One region of the Pseudoclavibacter sp. Z016 genome, then DNA from elsewhere that is predicted to be linked to it. Evidence: riboswitches for the same ligand, from Rfam matches in the RefSeq annotation. Region 1 holds a riboswitch; the other holds the start of a gene.
What was found. A riboswitch is a leader RNA that binds a small molecule or an ion and turns the genes downstream of it on or off. The one in region 1 is predicted to bind FMN.
Positions count from the first base shown of each region.

Region 2: another riboswitch for FMN. It lies ahead of ribD (bifunctional diaminohydroxyphosphoribosylaminopyrimidine deaminase/5-amino-6-(5-phosphoribosylamino)uracil reductase RibD); the one in region 1 lies ahead of C5B99_RS01595 (ABC transporter permease).

Region 1 is NZ_PSTU01000003.1:59,929-69,484, forward strand. It holds gene C5B99_RS01555 (DUF1684 domain-containing protein) at 1-532, shown strand, start outside; gene C5B99_RS01560 (LLM class flavin-dependent oxidoreductase) at 529-1,596, shown strand; gene C5B99_RS01565 (GNAT family N-acetyltransferase) at 1,593-2,711, shown strand; gene C5B99_RS01570 (alpha/beta fold hydrolase) at 2,809-3,645, shown strand; gene C5B99_RS01575 (hypothetical protein) at 3,959-4,177, shown strand; gene pyrE (orotate phosphoribosyltransferase) at 4,209-4,772, shown strand; gene C5B99_RS01585 (septum formation family protein) at 4,782-5,372, shown strand; gene C5B99_RS01590 (SRPBCC family protein) at 5,396-5,824, shown strand; FMN riboswitch at 6,015-6,141, shown strand; gene C5B99_RS01595 (ABC transporter permease) at 6,244-7,053, shown strand; gene C5B99_RS01600 (ABC transporter substrate-binding protein) at 7,089-8,147, shown strand; gene C5B99_RS01605 (NAD(P)-dependent oxidoreductase) at 8,358-9,200, opposite strand; gene C5B99_RS01610 (PLP-dependent aminotransferase family protein) at 9,290-9,556, shown strand, end outside.
Region 2 is NZ_PSTU01000015.1:236,738-246,293, forward strand. It holds gene C5B99_RS14525 (carbohydrate ABC transporter permease) at 1-406, opposite strand, end outside; gene C5B99_RS14530 (ABC transporter substrate-binding protein) at 468-1,805, opposite strand; gene C5B99_RS14535 (family 43 glycosylhydrolase) at 1,847-3,328, opposite strand; gene C5B99_RS14540 (riboflavin synthase) at 3,499-4,137, opposite strand; gene ribH (6,7-dimethyl-8-ribityllumazine synthase) at 4,140-4,649, opposite strand; gene ribB (3,4-dihydroxy-2-butanone-4-phosphate synthase) at 4,646-5,341, opposite strand; gene ribD (bifunctional diaminohydroxyphosphoribosylaminopyrimidine deaminase/5-amino-6-(5-phosphoribosylamino)uracil reductase RibD) at 5,338-6,444, opposite strand; FMN riboswitch at 6,551-6,675, opposite strand; gene C5B99_RS14560 (PIG-L deacetylase family protein) at 6,761-7,540, opposite strand; gene C5B99_RS14565 (glycosyltransferase) at 7,533-8,795, opposite strand; gene C5B99_RS14570 (MFS transporter) at 8,891-9,556, opposite strand, start outside.

The DNA.
Region 1 (9,556 bases):
CGAGATCGCCAAGCGGGGAGGCTTCACGATCGTGCGCCCCCGCGACCCCGACTACGACTACCTGGCCGCCTACTCGGGCACCCCCACCTACCTCCCCAACCCGCGCTGGCGCGCGCAGGGCACATTCGAGGCGTTCGACGAGCCGCGCGATGTCACCGTCGGTGCGGCGGTCGAGGGGCTCGAGCACGTCTACTCCTCGCCGGGCAAGGTCACCTTCGAGCTTCGCGGCGAGCAGTTCTCGCTCACCGCGTTCAACGGGCACGAGGCTGGATCGCTGCTCGTCCTGTTCACGGATGCGACGAGCGGCCTCACGACGTACGCCGCGAACCGTGCCCTGTCGGTCTCGGCACCGGATGCGGAGGGCCGCGTCACGGTCGACTTCAACCGCGCCGTGAACCTGCCATGCGCGTACACGGTCTTCGCGACCTGCCCGCTGCCTCCCGCGGAGAACCGACTCCCCGTCGGCATCGAGGCCGGGGAGAAGACGCCGCTCGCGAAGGCCGGCGAGCACGCAGAGGGCGCCTCAGCGTGAAGTTCCAGGTCCTCGACATCGTCCCGTACGTCGCCAACCCGGTCACGGGCGAGCAGCTGACGCCGTCCGAGCGGCTCCACGAGACCCTCGAGTTCGCGCTGCGCGCTGAGGAGCTCGGCTTCGACGCCTTCTCGGTGGGGGAGCGCCACGCTGGCCGCTTCCTGTCGTCCTCGCCGAGCGTGCTCCTCGGGGCCATCGCGGCGCAGACGTCGACGATCCGCCTCCAGACGGGCGTGACCGTGCTGTCGATCCTCGACCCCGTTCGAGTCGCCGAGGACTTTGCGACGATCGACCAGCTCTCGCGTGGCCGCCTCGAGATCACCATCGGCAAAGGAAACGAGGTCGCCCAGTTCCCGCTGTTCGGTCTCGAGATCGACGACCAGTGGGAGCTGCTCGCCGAGAAGTACGCGTTGCTCCGGCAGCTGTGGCGGGAGACCGAGCTCGACTGGCCAGGCAGCGAGTTCACGCGCCCCCTCACGAAGGTCACGACCCTGCCGCGGCCGTATGCCGGACCGCCCCGCGTGTGGCACGGCTCGGCCACGACGCTCGCCTCAGCAGCCCTCGCGGCGAAGTGGGGCGACCCGCTCTTCTCGGCGAACGCCATCCAGCCCCTGCGCAACTACGAGGTGCTCGTGCGCCACTACCGGGACGAGTTCGAGCGCCACGGCCATGACCCCCGCACCGCGTTCGTCGGCGCGGGCGCGGGCTCGCTCTTCATCGCCGAGACCTCCCAGGAGGCGAAGGAGCAGTACGGGCCCGTCTACGAGGCCCTCGTCGCCGCCACCAACGTGCCAGGCAACAACTCCGTGTTCCGAGACATCGACCACGCCATCGCCGAGGGGCCGGCGCTCGTCGGCAGCCCGCAGCAGGTGATCGACAAGATCGGCCGCTTCCACGGCGCCTTCGACCACGACCTGCAGTCGATCAGCCTCCCCACCACGCTCCCGCACGAGCAGCAGCTCGACCAGCTCGAGTACTTCGCAACTGCCGTCATCCCAGCGCTCCGCGAGGAGTTCCCCACGACGCTCTGGAGCGACGAGCTGGTCGGGGCATCCGCCGCATGACGCAGACCGCACCCGTGCCGACGCAGTCGGCGTCGGCCGGGCCAGGGCCCGCAAGGCGCGCTGTGCCCGCTGGGATCCACGTCCGCGAGGCGGTGCCCGCCGACTGGCCCGAGGTCATCCGGGTCAGCGAGGCCGCGTTCGCCGCTGGGCCATACGGGCACCTGCAGGTCGGCGAGGAGCGCCGACGCTTCGTGCGGGACGTCGAGGGACGAGCCGCAGCCGGTGCTGTGCTCGTCGCCGAACGCGGCGGTCCCGGCGGTCGCGGCGGCGCCGAGGTCGTGGGCACGCTCAGCATCGCGCGCGCCGGCACGGGCCCCTCGCGCCTCGCCACGGGGGAGGAAGCGGAGGTGCGCCTCCTCGCCGTCTCACCCACCGCGCAGCGGCTCGGCGTCGCGAAGCGCCTCATGCAGGCGGCGAGCGAGACGGCCCTCGGGTGGGGCGCATCCGCGCTCGTGCTCGACACGGGAGGCAAGAACCTCGCCGCGCAGGCGCTCTACGAGGGCCTGGGCTATCGGCGCACCAACGGGGCCGACGCGAGCGACACGGAGGCAGTCGCCGACGCGTCCCGTGTCCCGCACATCGACTACCGGCTGCCGTTGCAGCTCGACCCCGGCGTCGTGGTGCGGCTCGTGCGGCCGAACGAGATCGACGCCGTCTCAGCCCTCTCGCTGCGCGCCTACGAACTCGAGTACACGATCTCGGGCCACTACCGCGACGACATCGTCTCCGTCGCCGAGCGCGCCGAAGCCAACCAGGTGTGGGTCGCCGTGGATGCACTGAGCGGGGAGCTGCTCGGATCCGTCGTGACGCCGAAACCGGGGGAGCACCTCACGACGCTGCCCGAGAGCGACGAGGAGCTCGACTTCCGGCTGCTCGCCGTCGACCCAGGCGCTCGCGGGCGCGGGGTCGGCGCGATCCTCACGAGGCTTGTCATCGAGCTCGCGCGACAGCGCGGGCTGCGGCGCGTCGTCATGAACAGCGGACCGCAGATGGTGCGAGCGCACCGCCTCTACGAGCGGCTCGGCTTCTCCATCCTCGAGTCGCGCGTGCGCACCGTCGACCCCGGCGACGGGCGGCCGCCGTTCCAGCTCCTCGCCTTCACGATCGACGTCTGAGCGTTGCCTCCGAACCTCCGAGCCACCGATCCGATGCGAAGCCCGGCTCCGAATGATTCCCGATGCGTCGCAAGTCGCGGCGCGGGAAGGCACCGCAATGACTGAGATCACCGCACACCACGGCCTGCTCGCGGACACGAAGCTCCACGTCGACGACACGGGCGGAACCGGTCGCCCCGTTGTCCTCATCCACGGCTGGCCGCTCTCGGGCGAAGCCTGGAACCACCAGGTGCCGGCCTTCGAAGCCGCCGGCCACCGCGTCGTGACCTACGACCGACGCGGCTTCGGCCGCAGCGACAAGCCCCTCACGGGGTACAGCTACGACAGCTTCGCCGACGACCTGCAGTCGGTGCTCGAGGCCCTCGACCTGCGCGAGGTCACCCTCGTCGGCTTCTCCATGGGCGGCGGCGAAGTGGCCCGCTACCTCGCGAAGTTCGGCGACGAGCGCGTGCACAGCGTCGTCTTCGCATCCGCTGTCCCGCCGTACCTGCTGAAGACCGCCGGCAACCCGGACGGCCCCCTCGAGGCTGGAGAGGCCGCCAAGATGACGGCCGCGCTCACCGCCAACCAGGAGTCGTTCTACGACGGCTTCATCACCACCTTCTACTCGGTCGACGACAAGCTCGTCGTCTCCGAGCAGGAGCGCCAGGCGGCCATCGAGCTGACCAAGCAGGCGTTCAAGCCCGCCGCCCTGCAGGCCATGGCGGCGTTCGCGAGCACCGACTTCCGCGACGACCTGCAGGCCGTGAAGGTGCCGACGCTCGTCATCCACGGTGACAGCGACGCGACCGTGCCCTTCGAGGGCTCCGGAGCTCGCACGAACGAGGCCGTCGCCGGCTCCGAGCTGTACGTCGTGGCGGATGCGCCCCACGGCGTCAACGTGAGTCACGCCGACGAGTGGAACCGGGTCGTGCTGGAGTTCCTCAGCCGCTGATTCCGCGCGGAGGGCGACAACTCCGCCGAACGCCGAGACCCGGCCACCGTTCATTCGGTGGCCGGGTCTCGGCGTCTCGGCAATCTCACAGTGTGCGCGCGCTCGGCGGCCCTGGAGGCGACGGGATCGCCGCCATCGCAGGGTTCGCAGAGTTCGCTGGGAGTCGTGGGATCGCGCGAATCCGGGCCATGGACAGCCCTCGGCGCTTGACAGCGGCCCGAGGGGATTGATGGGCTGGCGGCAGCTCGACGCGCAGGACCGGAAGCATCCCGAGACAACGAAGGCCAGCGAGGCGCTGGCCGGAGGAGGCGTGATGAAGACGAACACCGTGACGAAGACCAGCGAACTCGACCCGACCACGTCGTCCGGGGCAGGCGACCATCGGCCCGCGTCCTCCGGTGGCGGCGGTATGACCGCGAGCCGCGACGAACACGGGCTGCCGACGGGCGCCGCCCTGCGGGAGTGGCGTCGCGCGCATCCGCGGGCCACGATCGCCGACGCCATCGCAGCGGACCCGCTCTCAGCGCGCTGACCGGCCCCTCGGGCGATTAGGCTTGAGGACCGTGACGACAGACCGCGACGCCCTCATCGAACTCATCCGCGACGAAGCCGTGTTCCACGGCGACTTCACCCTCACGAGCGGGAAGAAGGCGACGTACTACATCGACCTCCGCAAGCTGAGCCTCGACCACCGCGCTTCGCCGCTCATCGGCCGCGTGCTGCTCGAGGTCATCGAGGAGTTCGAGACCCTCACGGGCGCGCCGGTGGATGCAGTCGGCGGCCTCACGATGGGTGCAGACCCGCTCGCGAGCGCCGTCATGCACCAGGGGCTCGCGCAGGGCAAGATCGTCGACGCGTTCGTCGTGCGCAAGGAGCCGAAGGACCACGGCCGCGGCCGCCAGGTGGAAGGGCCGGACCTGGAAGGCAAGCGGGTCGTCGTGCTCGAGGACACGTCCACCACGGGCGGCTCGCCGCTCAAGGCCATCGAAGCCCTCGAGAAGGTCGGCGCGAAGGTCGTCGGCGTCGCCGTCATCGTCGACCGCGCCACGGAAGCGCAGGGCGTCATCGAAGCCGCGGGCTACCCGTATCGCGCCGCGATCGGCCTCGAAGACCTGGGCCTCGCCTAGGCACTCCCCATGGCAGCGACCCCCACGCCTGAAGCGCGCGAGCAGCCTGAAGCGCGCGAGCAGCAGGTGGAGCGCGCCGCGAAGCGCCGCAACCGCGGCGTCCTCGCAGCGCTGATCGGGGTCCTCCTCCTCGGTGGGGCCGCGCTCGGAGTCTGGCTCCAGCCGTTCGGCGGCGGGCAGGTCCCGCCAGAGGAGACGGCCGGGCCCGCGCTCACGGAGGTGCCACTCGCGGGCGTCGACGCGTCGCTGCTCGAGCCGGGCCAGTGCATCCGCGACTACGTCTCGCCCTGGGAGCCCAGGTTCGATGTCGTCGACTGCGACGCCGAGCACTCGGGGCAGCTGCTCGCCGACGTCGAGGCGACGACGCTGTCCGCAGACGCCGAGTACCCGGGCGAGGAAGCGCTCAGGGACCGCGCCCAGATCACGTGCCAGGCGAGCGACGTCCTCGACACCGCCGCGGCTGCGGCCGTGCCCGGGCTCGTCATCGAGGCCAGCTACCCCCTGAACCAGGCGGACTGGGACGCGGGGCTGCGCGGCTACCGCTGCTTCGCCTCCACGCCGGGGGCGTCCACGACCGGCTCGCTCGCGGCGAACCGGTAGCGTGCGACGGCTACGCTCATCGCATGACCTTCGTGAGTGAATCCATCGACATCGATGTGCCCGTCGACGTGCTCTTCAACCTCTACGCCGAGCCGGAGTCGCTCCCGAGCGTCCTCAGTATCGTGAAGCACGTCGAGGTGCTCGGCCCCGACCTCATCCGGTGGGACGTCGAGCTCGTCGGGCAGCGACGCTCGATCGACGCGAAGGTCGTCGTCAACGAGCCGGGCAAGCGCCTTCGCTGGGAATCGGTCGAGGGCCGTGCGTCCTTCGCCGCCGAGGTGCGCACCGAGGCGATCACCCCGGCCAGCACCCGCGTGACGGTGGATGCGGAGTTCGACGCCGGCGGCATCGCCGAGCGCCTCGGCCTCGTGAAGCCCATCGCAGCAGCCGCGATCGCCAGCGAGCTCCGCAGCGCGAAGAAGACCGCGGAGGCGCAGGCCGCCGCCGGATAGCCGTGTCTCGAGATGGCCTTCGCGCCTCGGGATGTGTTGCAAGCCATCCGCGTGCGTGCAGACCATCCCGAGAGAACGGTGGCAAGGGCGACGGCGCTGCTGTCCAGGCATTCCCTGGAGCTGTTCGCTCGTCGCGGAGCGTCACGATGTCGCGCATCACGGGGGCGTGTCGTATTCTGGCGACAGAGTCCACGTGCTCCGGGGTCGGTGTAATTCCGAGCCGGCGGTTATAGTCCGCGACCTGCTCCCGCAAGGGAGTGGCTGATCTGGTGAAATTCCGGAACCGACGGTGAAAGTCCGGAAGGGAGGCGCACGTGACGGCACGCCTCGGCGTACCGTCAGCTCGTGGAATCCGCCGACCAGTTCGGCGACCTCCACGCGCCTCGTCATCCCCGGAGCTTTCCACGAAAGCCGGGTAGATGAACACGACGTCAGCACGCTTCCTCGCACCGATCACGGTGGCGATCGGTGTGCTCGCCGTGTGGTGGCTCGTCACAGCGGCGGGGCTCATCTCGCCGCAGTTCCTCCCTGCTCCCGGCCAGCTCGCCGAGCGCTTCTGGCTCGACGTGACGAAGGGCCCGATGCTGGGCCACGCCTGGGTGACGCTCTCGGCGGCCCTGCTCGGCAGTCTCCTCGCGATCCTCGTGGCCGTGCCGCTCGGCTACCTCATCGCGCGCCTCCCGTGGGTCGATGTCGCGATCACCCCGTACGTCGCCGCGTCGCAGGCCGTCCCGGCCATCGCCCTCGCACCCCTGCTCGTGCTGTGGATCGGCTACGGCCTCGCCCCGACGGTCGTGCTCTGCGCGATCATGTCCTTCTTCCCGATGATCGTCACGACCGTGCTCGGCGTGCGGCAGCTCCCGCAGGACGTCATCGAGGCGGGGCGCATCGACGGCGCCAACTGGTACCAGCTGCTGTGGTGGGTCGAGGGGCCGCTCGCCCTGCCGAGCGTGCTCGCCGGCATCCGCGCCGGTGTGACGCTGTCCATCACGGGTGCCGTCGTCGGCGAGTTCACGATGGGTGGGCGGGGGCTCGGCATGCTCCTCACCCTCAACCGCGACGCCAACGACATCCCCGGTATCTTCTCCACGCTGCTCATGCTCGTGCTCCTCGCGGTCGCCCTGTACATCCTCATGCGGCTGTTCCAGAACGCCGTGACCTGGAACGACGACGAACCCAAGTCGAGGCGGCGCGCCCGCGTGCTCGCCGACGAACCGCTCCCCGCCTGACCTCCCACCGCACCTCTCTCGATCTGGAGACGCCCATGAACACTCGTCCAACCACCGCGGGCTTCCGCTCGCGGGCCGTGCGCTCCGTCATCGCGGCCGGCGCCGTGGCAGCCGTGGCCGTGCTCGCCGGATGCTCCCCCTCGGCAGGTGGCGACGGCGCGGAGGCGCCCGCCGCGGCCGCGGGCGACGTGACCATCGGCCTCACCTACACCCCGAACATCCAGTTCGTGCCGTTCTACGTGGCCGAGGCGAAGGGCTACTTCGACGACAAGGGCGTCAACGTGGAGCTGCGCCACCACGGCGAGGGCGAGGACCTGTTCGGTGCGCTCGCGAACGGCACGGAGGACTTCGTGTACGCGGGCGGCGACGAGATCACGCAGGCGCGGGCGGCCGACATCCCCGTCACCTCGGTGGCGACGCTCTACAACACGTACCCGGCGACGCTCATCGTGCCGGAGGACTCCGACATCACGACGGCCGAGGATGCGCGCGGCAAGACCATCGGCACGCCCGGCCCCTACGGGCAGACGTACTTCGCGCTGCTGTCGCTGCTGCAGAGCAACGGGCTGACGGCGGACGACGTGAAGATCGAGTACATCGGCTACACGCAGCAGGCGGCGCTCACGACGGGCGCGGTCGATGGGGTCATGGGCTACATCAACAACGACGCCGTGCAGTTCGAGAAGGCGGGCTTCCCGGTTCGCACGATCGAGATCGCGCCGGCGGATGCGCCGACCCTCGTCGGCCCGTCCCTGGGGGTCGCCGACTCGATCATCGAGGGCGACGATGCGTCGATCACCCCCGTGCTCGAGGCCCTCGCCCTGGCCACGCAGGACGTGATCGACAACCCGGAGGAGTCGATCGACATCGCCGCCGAGTACATCCCGACCCTCTACACGGACGAGGCGAAGAGCGACGCGCTCGCGACGCTCGAGGCGACCATCCCGTTCCTGTCCGCGCAGGAGGGGCAGCCGCTCTTCACGAACGACGCCGACGTGTGGGCCACGATGGCGACGTTCATGAGCGATCAGGACCTGCTCGAGAAGCCGCTGGACGGCGACGCGTTCACGAACGCGTACGTGCCAAAGGGCTAGACGTCTGAGACCAGGACGTTGTTGACGCGGCGCCGGCAATAACGCCCAGTTCAGTGCTGCGACGAGGACGGCGGCGTTGGAGACGACGAATACCAGTCGTGGCCAGTGGCCAGTGAGTGGGGCGGACGAAGTTGAGGACCAGGCTGACGGGCAGGACTCCCGTGTAGGTGATGACGGCCTGTCGCCAGGTTCCGGGCCGGAATGCTGGCCTCACAGAGTGCTGAAACCTTCGCGCCAGCTTGGGTGCTGCAGAACGAGACCGGTGTCATGGGCGCGCGCGTTCGAGACGGGGCGACCGATATTGCCGGAGTCCGGGGTGTTCGGCTCGGGCGCGCCGACTGCGGCCGCGAAGAGTGGTGCCCACTCGTACCCGGCCGCGGGCTCGTCGTCGACGATGTTCCAGATCCCGCTCGGCCACCCCAGCGCGAGGAGGGCCGCGTGGGCAGCATCGGCGGTGTGGATGAAGGACGCCACTGTCTCGGTGGTCTGCAAGCGACCGGCTCGTGCGTCCTGTCCGTAGCGTCCGTCGCGGGAGTACCAGGTGTCTGGTCCATAGAGCTGACCAAACCGCAACACAACATGCTCCGGGATCTCGCTGACCGCAGACTCGAGCGCCCTCACCGCGGAGATCGTCGTACGCCTGGGTTCGGCGGGGTCGGGATCGAGCGGCTCGGCCTCTCCGGCGAGTTCGGCTCCAGAGGAGTAGACCCAGGAGATGCTCTCTGCGATCATCCGAGACGTACCAGCCTGCCGGGCTGCGTCGACGAGATTGCGGGTGCCCACGATGCGCAAGCGCGCGTTGCTTGCAGAGCTTCCCGTGCCGAGATCCGTCAGGAGATGCACGATCACCTCTGGTCTTGCCTGGCCCACCGCCTGCAACACGGCGTCTCTGTCGAGCGCATCAACGACGATCGGGGCCGCGCCGAGCCGGCTCAAGAGGGCCGCCCTGACCTCGGAGCGGGTTGTGGCTGCCACCTCGTGCCCGGCCGCGTTGAGCAGCGGAATGAGTGCACGCCCGAGCACGCCGGAACCACCAGCAATGAAGATGCGCAACAGGAACCCCTCTCGTCAGGAACGCTCACGAGGCTAAACCAGCCCTGGACCATCTGAAAGTTCCAGATGACGAGCAGTATCTTGGTCCAATGGATGATCTCTTCCGTCTGGACAGGTCATTGCCGAAAGCGCGTGCGGTCGAGCACACCATCCGCAATGCGATCGCACGAGGTGCCCTCGCTCAAGGGTCCAGGTTGCCTGCCACGCGCGAACTCGCTGTGGAGTTCGGCATCGCCCGCAACACCGTTGTGGCCGCGATCGACGACCTCGTCGCCGAAGGCGTCCTGGAAGCCCGGCCGCGGGCCGGGATTTTCGTCGCTCGCAACACCTCCCCGGCACACCGCACGGAGAAGACT
Region 2 (9,556 bases), on a different contig from region 1:
GGTTGATCAGACCGATTGGCTCCAGCGAGTAGATGCGCTGGAAGAGGAACGCGATCGCCACCGTTGAGATGACGGCAGGCAGGAGGTAGAGCGTCTTCACGAGCTCCCGTGCTCTCGGCATCGCAGTGAGAAGCCCCGCGACCGCGAGTGCGCCGCCGAGCTGCAGCACAAGACAGATGACCAGATACCCGAGGGCGTTCACGAACGACGTCCAGAAGACATCATCGCGCGTGAACATCTTCACGTAGTTGTCGAGACCCACGAAGACCATGTTCGTGATGCCGTCCCAGCGGTAGAAGCTCAGGATCAGTGACTGCACGATCGGCAGCAGGACCGCAGCACTGTAGAGGAGCAGCGGCGGGAGGAGGAAGACCAGCACCGAGAGACGAGATCGGAGTGGGAGCATCGAGGCGAACGGCTTCTTCTGACGACGCGGGCGAGGACCGTGATTCTCTGCGGGGGCTGCGTTACTCAACGCGGTTCTCCGAGATCGCGGCGTCCATGGTCTCCACGAACTGGTCCGGAGTGATGTCCCCCTGCACCAGCAAGGTCAACTCCTGCTGAAGCCGCGTGTTGGTGGCTGGGTCGAGCTGGGTGTCCCACGGCATGGCGATCGCGCCTCCGGTGTCGTCGGCCTGGGAGACTGCCTGCTCATAGAGCGGGGTGGCGCCTCCCGGGACAACCGTCTCTGCGGAGACCGTCGGGGAGATCGCACCTGTCGCGGCGTAGAGCGTCGGGTATCGCTCGAGTGCGAACGCGAGGAAGTCGCGAACCAGTGGATCATAGGTCTTGGTGTTCACGGCCATCCCGATTCCCGATGGCGTGACGTACTCGTTGTCGGCGGTGACGGCTCCGTCGATGGTGGGGAGAGTGAAGTAGTCGACGTCGTCCCGCACGCCGGAATCCAGCGATTCGGTGGCCAGGTTGCCGAGCTCCCAGGTGCCGGTGTTGTAAATGGCCGCTTTGCCCGAGGTGAACAATGCTTGCGCATCGGCGTACCCCGTGGACGAGAAGCCTTCCTGGAAGCAGCCGGCCTGCCCAAGCGAGGAGAGCCATTCTGCAGCTGCGCGTCCCGCCGGGTCAGAGAAGTTCGCGTCTCCGTTCTTCAGGTCCTGGACGTATTCGGGACCAACCATGCGGAACGGGTAGTAGGCCATGTAACGTTCAAGCGGCCATTGGTCCTGTCCGTTGAGGGCGATCGGGGTGATCCCTGCCGCCCGCAGACCCTCGCACACCTTTGGGAAGTCATCGAGCGTCGCGGGCAGCTGCACGCCTGCTTGGTCGAGAAGAGCCTGGTTGTACCAGAAGAACTCGAGCTGGAACTCGAACGGCACCATGCGGAGCGTCCCGTCATCGAACCGTTGGTAGTTGAGCGCCGTCTCGCGGTAGTCGTCGGCAAGCCCGAGATCTTCCAGGAGCGCATCGATATCGAGCATCCGCCCCTGACCGGCGAGCTTCTGGGCGAACGGAGTCGCGTCCGTGTCGAAGAGCTCAGGAAGCTGGTTGGCCGCGGCCAGCGTCTCGTACTTTTGAATGTAGGAGGGACGATCGGGGGTCGTGATGAGGTTGAGCGCAAAGCCGGGATGTTCAGCGGCGTACTCTTCGGCGATCTGCTGCATTGCCGTGATGACACCCCCGTCAGCCGGCCTGGACAGGAGCCACGAGATCTCCCTGGGGACGATCTCGCCCTCCGGATTTACGTTGCTCGGGTCGACGCTCTGAGCGCCACCGGCGCAGGCCGTGAGTGCGAGCGCCGCGGCCGCGACGGTCGCGACGATGGCGGTCTTCCTGGATGTTCTGAACATGATCGAGATCTCCGTTGATTGATCGGGACAGTGGATGAAGGTCAGCTCGCCGTAGTGACGAGGTGCTGATGGCGCGGGGAAGGCGAATGGGGCGCTGAGTCGCGGCTCTGGATGATGAAGCTGTCGACGGTGACGGTGCCCTCAGCGACGAAGACGCCCAGACGGCCGGCGGGCAGGTCGTAGAGCCGAGTGCTCAGGACCACGGCATTGTCGACGGTCGCGACGCAGAGTTCACCGTCGAGGATGACCTCGATCTCGTGCACGCCCGCGTCGAGGGAGCAGGGTCGTTCGAGTTCCACGATGTGGGGAACATCCCCGGAGATGTGCCACTGCTCGGTGCCGGTCGATGCCCGCGGCCAGCGATCGAAGACGAGGCGATTCCTCTTCGGTTCGAGGCGCAGTCGGTATCCCGTGTCGCCGTCTGCGCTTGCCCGCAGCAGGACGCCGCATTCAGTGGTGTCCTGCGTGATGTCGAATCGCGCGCGCACGCGGGCAGAGCTCGGCGCGTCTCGGTCGGTCAGCACCTCGGCGTAGCCGTCCGACGCGGCAAGCACCGTCCCTGGTGTGATGCCGCCTGAACCGGCAAGCGTGTCGAACGTCTCTCGGAGCTCGGCCGCCGGATGGAACGCGAGTGTCCCATCGGACGCTTGTTCCGCTTCGAGCACGGACAGGGTGCCCGCCCACTGCCAGGGGCCGTCGTCGCGTGACCCCTCCCGCGTTGCGATCCAACCGAAGAAGAAGCGTCGGCCTTCTCGTTCTGCAGATTTCGCCGCGTAGTAGGCCCGCCCGTCAAGGGTGTCATGTTCCGGGACCTGCCAGGGACCTTCGAGGCTGCGCGACATCCGGTAGCGGGTGGCGAAAGCATCGCTGAACTCCGAGTACACGAGGTACCACCAGTCGCCCCACTGAAACACCTCTGGGCACTCGTGCGCGACGTACTGCCGCGGGTCCCAGAACGGCGCAGCAGCATGCCAAGTCGTGAGGTCCTTCGAGGTGCACTGCGCGATGACACCGCGGCGTCGATCGGGACCGTGCTCGTGGCGAGCAGTGATGAGCATCCGCCAGAGCTGCTGATCGGCATCCCACAACACGAACGGATCGCGCCAGTCACCGGTTTCGTAGCCGGGTGTAGCGCCGAATGTGTGTGCGGGGTGACGCTCCCAGGTGCGCATACCGTCCGAGCTTGTTGCGTGCATGACCACCTGAAGCGCCCGACCATCCTGGCCGGTGATGGCTGGGTTCTGCCCCGTGTAGAACAGGTGGTGGTGGCCGTTCTGGTCGAGCACGACGCTGCCCGTGTAGACGTTGAAGTCGGCGGCCTCTGGACCACCCGATGCGAGCGCGACCCCGGTCTCGGAGAAGTCGACGACGTTGTCCGACTCGATGCGGTGCCAGGGCATGCCAGCCTTCGGGGCTTCACGGGTCTCGTGGAGGTAGAAGAGGTGGAAGCGTCCACCTTCCTGCCACGGGATCACGTCGCCTACCCAAGCTCCGTCCGGCTTGTAGAACCCTCGTTGGTCCATGTCACCTCATTGTTCGTGGTTAATCGGTTACGCAGACTATAACCACACGTCGCGGCCTTGATCAAGCGGTTAATCAAGATCGAGGTGGTCCGCTGAGATTCGCTGAGCTGCATGGTGCCGGTTTCCCGCCGGGCAGACGGAGCGAAGAGCTCGCCCCGCCTGCCCCTCGCTCACGCCTGGTGACTCGCGAGCCGCGCCACGTGGCGCGCGAGGATGTCGGTCTCGACGTTCACCCGGTCCCCGACGCCAAGGTCGCCGAGGGTCGTCGCGGCGAGCGTCTCGGGGATGAGCGACACCTCGAACCAGGGCGAGCCATCTGCGCCGGCTCGCCCGACGCCGTTGACGGCACTGACCGCGCTGACCGCGCTGACCGTCAGCGAGACACCCGACACGGCGACCGATCCCTTGTCGACGAGCAGCCTCGCGTGCGCTGGGTCGATGGCGAAGCGGATGCGCCGCCACGCGTCGAAGCGCTCCACCTCCAGCACCTCGCTGGTCGTGTCGATGTGCCCCTGCACGATGTGGCCACCGAGGCGATCCCCGAGGCGCATGGCGCGTTCGAGGTTCACCGGATCGCCCTCGGCCCGGTCGCCGAGCGCGGAGGCGCGCAGCGTCTCCCCCATGACGTCCGCGGTGAAGCCGTCGTGGAGCAGCTCGGCGACGGTGAGGCAGACGCCGTCGACCGAGATGGAGTCGCCGATCCTCGCGTCGCTGACGCTGAGAGGGGCGCGCAGCGTGAGGCGCGCGTCCGTGTCATGCCGTTCGATGCTCGAGATCCGACCGAGCTCTTCGATGATGCCCGTGAACACGATCAGCCCCGTCCGCTCGTGGGCAGGCCTGCCGGCTGGCTCGCGGGCCATTCCCGGAGCGCGCTCGCGGTGGCGATGGCGGCGAGTGCCGCATCCGCCCCCTTGTCCTCGAAGCTCCCCGGCAGGCCGATGCGGGCCTGCACCTGGGCTTCGTCGTCGCACGTGAGCACCCCGAAGCCGACCGGGATGCCCGTGCGCACGGCCACGTCGGTGAGGCCGTTGGTCGCGGCCGTGCACACGTAGTCGAAGTGCGGGGTGCCGCCACGGATGACCACGCCGAGCGCGACGATCGCGTCCGGCCTGCTCATGGCGATGCGGCTCGCCGCGACGGGCAGCTCGAACGAGCCGGGAACCCGCACGACCTGGACGTCGGTGACGCCGGCATCGGCGAGTGCGCGCTGGGCGCCGTCGAGCAGCGCGTCCATCGCCGTCTCGTGCCACTCGGCCGCGACGACGACGACTCGCATGCCGCGCCCGTCTGCCTGCACTGTCGGTGCTCCGTGTCCGCTCATCGTCGTTCTCCTCTTCCGTGCGCCTTGGCGGCGCGCTGCTGGCTGTGGTCCTGAGGTTCTTCCTGCGTGGGCATTGCGGGGAAGCCCGGATGCTCCCTGCGGTGGCGCACGAGGTCGTCGACGTGCAGCAGCACCAGGTCGGTGGCTGCCGCGAGCTCGAGGGCCTCGCCGAACGACAGCATCTCGCCGTCGTCCCGCACGAGCTCGGCGATGACGCCCACCTGGCCGGTTCCAGCGAGGCGCACCAGGTCGACGGCCGCCTCGGTGTGCCCCGGACGCTCGAGCACGCCGCCATCCACGGCGCGCAGGGGCAGCACGTGGCCCGGGCGGATGAGATCGCTCGCGCGTGCATCCGCTGCGGCGAGGGCGCGGACCGTCGCGGCCCGGTCGGTTGCCGAGATGCCCGTCGTCACCCCCTCGGCCGCGTCGACCGTGACCGTGTAGGCGGTGCCGCGCGCGTCCTCGCTGCGTTCCACCATGATGGGCAGGCTGAGCCGGTCGGCGAGCGCCGCCGGGAGGGGCGCGCAGAGGAGCCCGGAGGAATGGCGGATGATCCAGCCCATCCACTCGGGGGTGGCGGTGTTCGCCGCGAGGATCGCGTCGACCTCGTTCTCGCGTGAGGAGGCGTCGGCGACGAGCACGGGGCGTCCCGCCCGCAGCGCCTCGAGTGCCCTGAGCAGTTCAGCGTTCATGCTGCGACTCCCACGGGTGCAGCGCCGGGGACGTGAACGGCGGGTGATTCGGGGCCCCGGACGAGCCGGATGAGCGTGTCGACGCCCAGCGGATGCACGGAGTCGGTGGTCCACCTGTTCGCGTCCCGGAGGCTCCCGATGTCGAGCGACGCGACGGAGCTCGCCCCGTCGCCCAGCAGGATGGGCGCGACGTAGGCGTCGATCTCGTCGACGAGTCCGGCGCGCAGGAAGGCCGCCGCGATGGTCGGGCCGCCTTCGACGATGACGTGGCGGACGCCCCTCGCGTGCAGGGCCTCGAGGGCGTCGACCGGGTCGTGCGTGCGGAGGTGCACGAACAGCTCCGGCTCCGCGCGCACGGCGGCGCCCTCCTCGACCTCGCGCAGCCCCATCACGACGCGCAGGGGCTGAGACGCGTCAGTCGCGGCGATTCCCCGCACCGACAGCGATGGGTCGTCGGCGCGCTGCGTTCCGGTGCCGACGAGGATCGCGCAGGCCTCGGCCCGCCGACCGTGCGCGTGCGCCCTGGCGGCCTCGGAGGTGATCCACTGGCTCGACCCGTCGGCGGCGGCGACCCTCCCGTCGAGCGTGGATGCGAGCTTGAGCGTCACGAACGGCCGCCGCTCGGTGACATTGACGAGCCAGACCCGCAGGAGTGACTCGGCCTCGACCTGCCGGGTGCCCATCGACACGCTCACCCCGTGCGCGCGAAGGCGCGCCGCTCCCCCGGATGCGATCGGGTTCGGGTCCGCGACCGCGTAGACGACCTCCGCGACACCTGCGTGCAGGAGGGCGTCGGCGCACGACGGCGTCCTGCCGCTGTGGGCGCAGGGCTCGAGGGTCACGACGGCGGTCGCACCCCGCACATCCGCCCCGGCCGCGCGCGCGGCGTCGAGCGCGGCGGCCTCCGCGTGCGGCGTGCCCGCTCCGCGGTGGTGGCCGCTTCCCAGGATGCGGCGCGGGCCGCCCGCGCCGGAGGGCGGCGCGAGCAGGACGCACCCGACCTGTGGGTTCGGATCTCGGGCTGGCCCTCGGGCCGCCAGGGAGAGCGCCAATTGCATGGCGGCGTCGACAGTGTCGACGCGTGTGGGTTCTTGGATCGGCATGGCCGGACCTCCGCGTTTCGCGTACCACGGGGCCATGTCCCGGTGCCGGCGCAGCCGGAGAGTCCGGCAGCCGACGCCTCGGAGGCCCTCGCCGAAACGAGCGCCTCCCATGCACCTACCATCCGGACTTTAACCGTCGGTCCCGGAATTCCACCAGGTCAACCGCTCGCGGACGAGCGGGTCGCGGACTCTCACCGCCGGTTCGGACTTTCACCGACCCCGGAGCATGTTGCACGGCGAGCATAAGCCCGCAAGCTTGGCGTGTGACGTCGTGGGACAGCTCGCACCCAGGTGGGTGCCCGCGCGGACGGCCTCGCTACGCCACCACTTCGCGCAGACCGATCGCGAGGTGCACGTCCTGCCGCTGCCCGCCCGAGTGCACGAGCGACGCGCCCTCGTCGTCGACCGTGAGCTGGGTGCGGTGGCTGCGGAGGGCGGCGAGGACCGCGGCCCGGTGCTGCTCGAGGTCGAACCACTCGAGGTCGCCGATCTCGGCCGCGAGGGCACGCTCGCTCTGCTCGACGAGCTCCGCGAATCGCACACCGGCTGCCCGCGATGCGGCGAGGCTCGCTTCCCGCGCCCGAACATGGTCGGGGTGCCCGTACCCGCCGGTCGCGTCGTAGCTGATGACGAGGTCCGGCCCGTCATGGGCGATCGCGGCGGCGAGATCAGCGGTGACCTCCTCGAGCGGGGCGACGCTCAGCGACCGCAGGTCAGTCTCGTCGGCGGGGCCCGCGAGGCCCGGCCGCAGCCAGCGCATCCCCGAATCACGGTAGTCGCGGGGTGCGAGGCCCTCGGCGCGTGCGGGGGCGGTGCCGAGCCAGCGGTGCTCGTCGATGCCGAGGGCGTCGAGCGAGCCGCGCAGCTCCCGCTCCCGCACGGCCGCGAGCTCCCCGACGGAGGTGGCATCTGGCAGCGCGCCGTCGACGATCTCGCCGAGCTCGCCGCGCGTGCACGTCACGAGCGTGACTCGTGCGCCGCGTTCGTGGAGCTCGCGGAGCAGGGCGCCGCCGGCAAGCACCTCGTCGTCGGGATGCGCGTGCACGACCAGCGCGTGGCGCACCGAGTCGAGCAGGCTGTGGCCGGCCTCAGGCACGCGCGGAACCCGGCCGGGCCTGTGCGACGAGGTCGCGGAACACCGAGAGGAGGCCTTCCGCGCTGAGGTCCCACGAGTGGGTGAGCGCGTGCTCGCGTGCGGCGCGGCTCATGCGCTCGGCGACCTCGGACTGTCGGAGGATGCCCGCGATGGCGGCCGCCCAGTCGGCGGGGTCGCGCGTCTCGAGCAGGATGCCGGTGACGCCGTCGACGACAGCCTCGCGGAGTCCGCCGGCTGCGGAGGCGACGACGGGCACCCCGGATGCCGCGGCCTCGAGCGCGACGAGACCGTACGTTTCGGAGTGGGAGGGGATCAGCACGAGGTCCACGAGGCGCAGCTGGGCTGCGAGCGCGTGCCGGCTGAGCGAGCCGATGTACTGCACATGGTCGGCGAGCTCGTGCTGCTCGACGGCGTCATGCAGGCGAGCCTCGTATTCGCGGCCGTCGGCATCCGGCGGTGCGGCGCCCACGAGCACGTAGTCGGGGCGGACGTCGGCGTCGACCTCGGCGATCGCGTCGAGGGCCAGGTCGAACCCCTTGAGCGGATGCAGGCGCCCGGCAGACAGGGCACGCCTGGGTCGCTGCTCGTGCGCGGCCGGCTCGGCCCGCGCATCCCAGGCGGGGAAGAAGAGGTCGGCGTCGACGCCAGGCGGCACGATGTGCGTGATCGCGGGGTCGCCGCCGAGCCTCGAGAGGACGGTGTCGCGTTCGGCCCTGCTGACGACGACGATCGCGTCGACGGACTTCGCGAGCATCGCCTCGCCGGCGAGCCGTCCCGGCGATTCTGCGCGTTCCCCGTCGGCGAGCGGCGTGGAGCTGTCCGCGGCGATGGAGTGGAAGCTCTGCGCGATCGGGATCCCGAGCTCGCGGGCGACGGGCAGGGCGGCGACGCCCGAGAACCAGTGCTGGGCGTGCAGCACATCGACGGGCAGTTCTCCGAGGAGCGTGGCGAGCGCATCCTGGAATTCGCGGATGACGTGCTCGTGCTCCCCCTTCGCGATGAGGCGGGCCGGCCCGGCGTCGAGGTTGTGGAGGCGCAGGTTCTCGCCGAGCTGCACGGTGGGCGCCGAGTCTGGATCGCTTCGTCGCGTGATGAGCTCGACCTGGTGGCCGCGGGCGGCGAGCGCCTCGGCCTGGGCGAGCACGACGACGTTCATGCCACCTGCATCCTTGGTGCCCGGCTCGTCGAGCGGGGAGGTGTGGAGCACGACAAACGCGATACGGAGTGGGCGCTCATCGGAGAGGACGTCAGGCATGCCTCCGACCGTAGGCCCCGCGGCCCCACTTTTCCATTCGGGATGCCCTCGGTTACGCACCGGGGTGGCGTCCGGCCGTTCCGATGGGGCCGCCGTCATCCGTCAGCCCGTCGCCGAGATCTGCGGTCGTGCAGGGCCAGCGGTGCGCAGATGAGGATGAGCGTGCAGATTGCGGAGATCGCGAGGGCGGGGCCCGGGCCGACGCGGTCGGTGAGCGCCCCGAATGCTGCCGCGCCGAGCGCTGCGCCGAGGTTGACGGCGGTGTTGATCCAGCTGCTCGCCTCGGTTCGCGCTCGCGGGTCGGTGCGAGCGTCCGCGGCGAGGTAGCCGACGATGAGGGTCGGCGCCAGGAAGAGGCCGCTGAGCGCGAAGCCGACGATCGCGACGCCGACGCCCCCGAGGAGCCCGGTCACAGTGATGATCGCAAGAAGGGCCAGGGTGAGCGCGAGCAGCTGACGCTCCGGCCTCGCGCGGAGGTCCCATCGGCCGTAGAGCAAGCCGCCGATCGCGCTGGTGCCCGCGAACACCGCGAGCAGCGCACCTGCCAGTACCGTGCTGGATGCGGCGGCGGCCACTGCGGGGGCTGCGACTTCGACGCAGCCGAGCATCACTCCCGGGGCCGTCATCGCCAGCACGATGGGCAGGAAGCCCTTGGAGCACAGCGGACGCAGCGCCGGCCGGGCGCCGGGGACCTCCACCTGACGTGATCCGCGCTGCGCTCGTGACCGTGGGCTCGTCACGAAGAGTGCCGTCCCGAGGGC